Regions from separate parts of the Bradyrhizobium sp. 6(2017) genome, predicted to be linked through region 1. Evidence: predicted binding sites of a transcription regulator. Region 1 holds the regulator's gene; the other holds the start of a gene.
What was found. Region 1 encodes PhoB, which activates phosphate uptake and scavenging genes when phosphate is short. Its sites were predicted from a motif close to TGTCATNNANCTGTCAT; they were not measured.

Region 1 (2,202 bases):
GGCGCGCGTCTCCGACAAGACCGCCTTCATGTATCTCGGCGAGCTGATCGAGTTCGACGACACCAACAAGATCTTCACCTCGCCGAGCGATCGACGCACGCAGGACTACATCACCGGCCGGTTCGGCTGAGGAGACAAGCGATGGCTTCTGAACATACCGCCAAGGCATTCGACAGCGACCTGCAGGAGTTGACCCGCCTGGTCGCCGAGATGGGCGGCCTCGTCGAGCGCATGATCACCGAGTCGGTCGACGCGCTGATCCGCCGCGACGTCGCGCTGGGCAAGCGCGTGGTCGCCGCCGACATCGAGATCGACAATCTGCAGCGCGTCATCGAAGAGCGCGCGGTGCTGACGATCGCTCGCCGCCAGCCGATGGCGATCGACCTGCGCGAGATCGTCAGCGCGATGCGCGTCGCGACTGACCTCGAGCGGATCGGCGACCTCGCCAAGAACATGGGCAAGCGCGTCGCGGCGCTGGAGAGCGATTTCCAGCCGCTGAAGCTGATCCGCGGCCTCGAGCACATGACCGACCTCGTGCTGTCGCAGGTCAAGTCGGTGCTCGACGCCTATGCCGCGCACGATCTGCCGGCGGCGATGAACGTCTGGAAGGGCGACGAGGAGGTCGATGCGATCTGCACCTCGCTGTTCCGCGAACTGCTCACCTACATGATGGAGGATCCGCGCAACATCTCGTTCTGCATCCATCTGATGTTCTGCGCCAAGAACATCGAGCGGATCGGCGACCACGCCACCAATATCGCCGAGACCGTGTTCTACATGATCGAGGGCCAGCAGATCACCGACAAGCGTCCGAAGGGCGATATGACCAATTTCGCCACCACGGTGCCGGGCAACTAGGGCATGATCCGCATCGGCGGAACCGGATTGTCGTCGCGACAAACCGTTTCCCACGGGGAATATGCTCAGGGGTTGAGTGTTTCGGTTTGCGTTTGGGCAACGGATCACCACAGAGAAAGAACTTAGACCGATGAGCGCACGCATTCTGGTAGTCGAAGACGAGGAAGCGCTGACGACACTGTTGCGCTACAACCTCGATGCGGAAGGCTACGACGTCGAAACGGTGGGACGCGGCGACGACGCCGACACCAGGTTGAAGGAGCGCATCCCCGACCTCGTTGTGCTGGACTGGATGCTGCCGGGCCTGTCCGGCATCGAACTGTGCCGCCGCCTGCGGGCGCGGCCCGAGACCAAGCAGCTTCCGATCATCATGCTGACCGCGCGCGGCGAGGAGAGTGAGCGCGTGCGCGGGCTTGCCACCGGCGCCGACGATTACATCGTCAAGCCGTTCTCGGTGCCCGAGCTGCTGGCGCGGGTGAAGGGCTTGCTGCGCCGTGCGAGCCCGGAGCGGCTTGCCACCGTGCTGACCTATGGCGATATCGAACTCGACCGCGAGAAGCGCCGCGTGGCGCGCTCCGGCCGCCCGATCGATCTCGGGCCGACCGAATATCGTCTGCTCGAATTCTTCCTCGAGCATCCCGGCCGGGTGTTCAGCCGCGAGCAGCTGCTCGACAGCGTCTGGGGCCGCGACATCTATATCGACGAGCGCACCGTCGACGTGCATATCGGCCGCCTGCGTAAGTTGCTCAATCCGGGCCGCGAGCAGGATCCGATCCGCACCGTGCGCGGCGCCGGCTACGCGCTCGACGACCGCTTCGCGAAGGCCGAGCCGCAGCCGTAACGGCCGTGTGGCATTCATAAACCGCAACACGTTGTCGTCCCGGCGAAAGCCGGGACCCATACGCCGCGGCCGGCGCAATCGGCACGCGGCCAGACGGCTTTCAAACAACACCCATTCGTGGTTATGGGTCCCGGCCTGCGCCGGGACGACGCCGGTGATGCATCCGGGCTACGGTTCTCACAAAAAAATCCCCGCTTTCACGGGGATTTCTTTTTCAGTCCTACGCCAGTTTCCCGAGTGCTCACTTGATCTGCGGTTTCGCCGACGGCCGGCGGCGATCGCCGGCGGGCTGGTAGGCGACGCGCGAGTGGTGTGCGCAATAGGGCAGGCCGCCGAGCGCCTTGCCGCCGCAGAAGAAGAATTCCGGGCTCGATGGATCGCCGACCGGCCAGTGGCAGGTGGCTTCGTTCAGCTCGAGCAGCGACAGCCGCTGGCTCATCGGCACCACGTTGTCGTAGGAGATCGGATCGGGCTCCATCTCGACCTCGAAGGCATGCGCCAGC
Region 2 (2,202 bases), 760 kb from region 1:
ATTTCCCGCTCGCAGCCAAGATCGAGACGCCCGACACCGACAAGGACGCCACCATCCCGGTGCATCCGGGCGCGGCCGCCTTCGTCGACGGCGAAGAGAAGACCTTTCTCGACCGCTACAGCGACTACATCTGGTGGAGCCTGATGGCGTTCTCGGCGATGGGCTCGGCCGGCGCGTGGTTCGCCGGCTACCTCAAGCAGGACGAGCGCAACACCAACACCTCGCAGCGCGAGCGTCTGCTGGAGATGCTGAAAACCGCGCGGCACAGCGACTCCACCGAAGAGCTCGACCAGATGCAGGCGGAAGCCGACGACATCCTGCGCCACACCCTCGACTGCTTCGAACATGGCGCCATCGAGGAAGGCACGCTGACCGCGTTCAACATCGCGCTCGAGCAGTTCCACAACGCCGTCGCCGACCGCAAGGCGCTGCTGTTGAGCATGCCGCAGAATTTGCAGCGGACCGCGAGCCAGTTCAGGGCGGCGGGGACGGCGTAGGGCTTACGCGACCTCTACCAATCTCTCCATGAGTTTCCCTTCGCCTCTCCCGCTTGCGGGGGAGGCCGACGCGCTCGGCAGCGCTCTTGCGCGCCGGAGCGCGGCGGGTGGGGGCTCCCTGCGCGATATGATTCGTGGAGAGAGCCCCCACCCCCAACCCTCCCCCGCAAGCGGGAGAGGGAGCCGGCTTGCGTGCTCACCTCACATGTGCCCGCCCCTGTAATCTCTCCGTCATGGAATTTTTCTAGGTCTTGGCACGCATGCGGCGCATTGTCGCTGTGACCTGAGGAGGCTCCCCATGACGATCCGGTTTTCGCGAAAGCTCACCCGCCGACGCTTCCTCTCGACGACGGCTGCGGCCGGCGCCGGTGTGATCGCGATGCCTTATCTGTCGCGCGCCGCGGATCGCCCTGTGATCACCCATGGCGTGCAGTCCGGCGATGTCGGCGTTGACGGCGGCGTGGTGTGGGCGCGTGCGGACCGGCCGGCGCAGATGATGGTCGAGGTCGCCACCACTGAGTCGTTCAAGGATGCCCGTGCGCTGCCGCCGATCACGGCGCTGCCGGAGAGCGACTTCACCGCAAAAATGCTGCTGGAGAACCTGCCCTCCGGCCAGGACATCTTCTATCGCGTCCGCTTCCGCGACCTCGCTCATATTGACGTCGTGGGCGAGCCCGTGGTGGGCCGCTTCCGCACCGCGCCGGGCGACCGCCGCGACGTCTCCTTTGTGTGGGGCGGCGACGTCGCCGGCCAGGGCTGGGGCATCAACCCCGACGATGGCGGCATGATCACCTTCGCCGCGATGAAGAAGCACAATCCGGATTTCCTGCTGCACTCCGGCGACACCATCTACGCCGACGGCGTGATCCCGTCCGAGGTGAAGCTCCCCGACGGCAAAGTCTGGAAGAACATCACGATTCCCGAAAAGGCCAAGGTCGCCGAGACGCTCGACGAGTATCGGGCCGCGCACAAATATAACTTCCTCGACAGCAATGTCCGCGCCTTCAATGCCGAGGTGCCGATCTTCGTGCAGTGGGACGACCACGAGGTGACCAACAACTGGTCGCTGTCGAAGCAGCTGCCGGCGTCTTACAAGGAACGCGACATCACCGTGCTCGCCGCGCGCGCGGCGAAAGCCTTCCACGAAATGTATCCGATGCGCGAGAGCATCGTCGAGCCGGGCCGGGTCTATCGCACCTTGAGCTACGGTCCGCATCTCGACGTCTTCATGCTCGACGAGCGCAGCTATCGCGGCCCCAACGGTCCGAACCTGCAGGAGCAATACGGCCCCGATGCCTATTTCATCGGTCCGGACCAGATGGCCTGGCTGAAGCGCGCGCTGCTCAATTCGCGCGCCACCTGGAAGGTGATCGCCTCCGACATGCCGCTGTCGCTGATCGTCTATGACGATGCCGCCAACAAGAAGGGCTCGGAAGCGTTTGCGCAGGGCGACGGCCCGGCGCGCGGCCGCGAGCTCGAGATCGCCGACATCCTGCGCTTCATCAAGACCGCCGGCATCGTCAACACAGTCTGGCTGACCGCCGACGTGCACTACGCGGCCGCGCACTACTACAATCCGAACAAGGCGCAGTTCCAGGAGTTCGATCCGTTCTGGGAATTCGTCTCCGGCCCGCTGCACGCCGGCACGTTCGGTCCGAACGAGCTCGACAACACGTTTGGCCCTGAAGTGAAATTCATCAAGGCG

Region 2: a site for PhoB is predicted at 716-732, ahead of G6P99_RS01825 (alkaline phosphatase D family protein). Genes of this name have one in related genera too.

Annotation. Positions count from the first base shown of each region.
Region 1 is NZ_CP049289.2:1,139,120-1,141,321, forward strand. Features, by position in the region: gene pstB (phosphate ABC transporter ATP-binding protein PstB) at 1-130, shown strand, start outside; gene phoU (phosphate signaling complex protein PhoU) at 142-858, shown strand; gene phoB (phosphate regulon transcriptional regulator PhoB) at 989-1,699, shown strand; gene G6P99_RS05345 (GcrA family cell cycle regulator) at 1,941-2,202, opposite strand, start outside.
Region 2 is NZ_CP049289.2:374,861-377,062, reverse strand. Features, by position in the region: gene G6P99_RS01830 (TAXI family TRAP transporter solute-binding subunit) at 1-497, shown strand, start outside; gene G6P99_RS01825 (alkaline phosphatase D family protein) at 796-2,202, shown strand, end outside.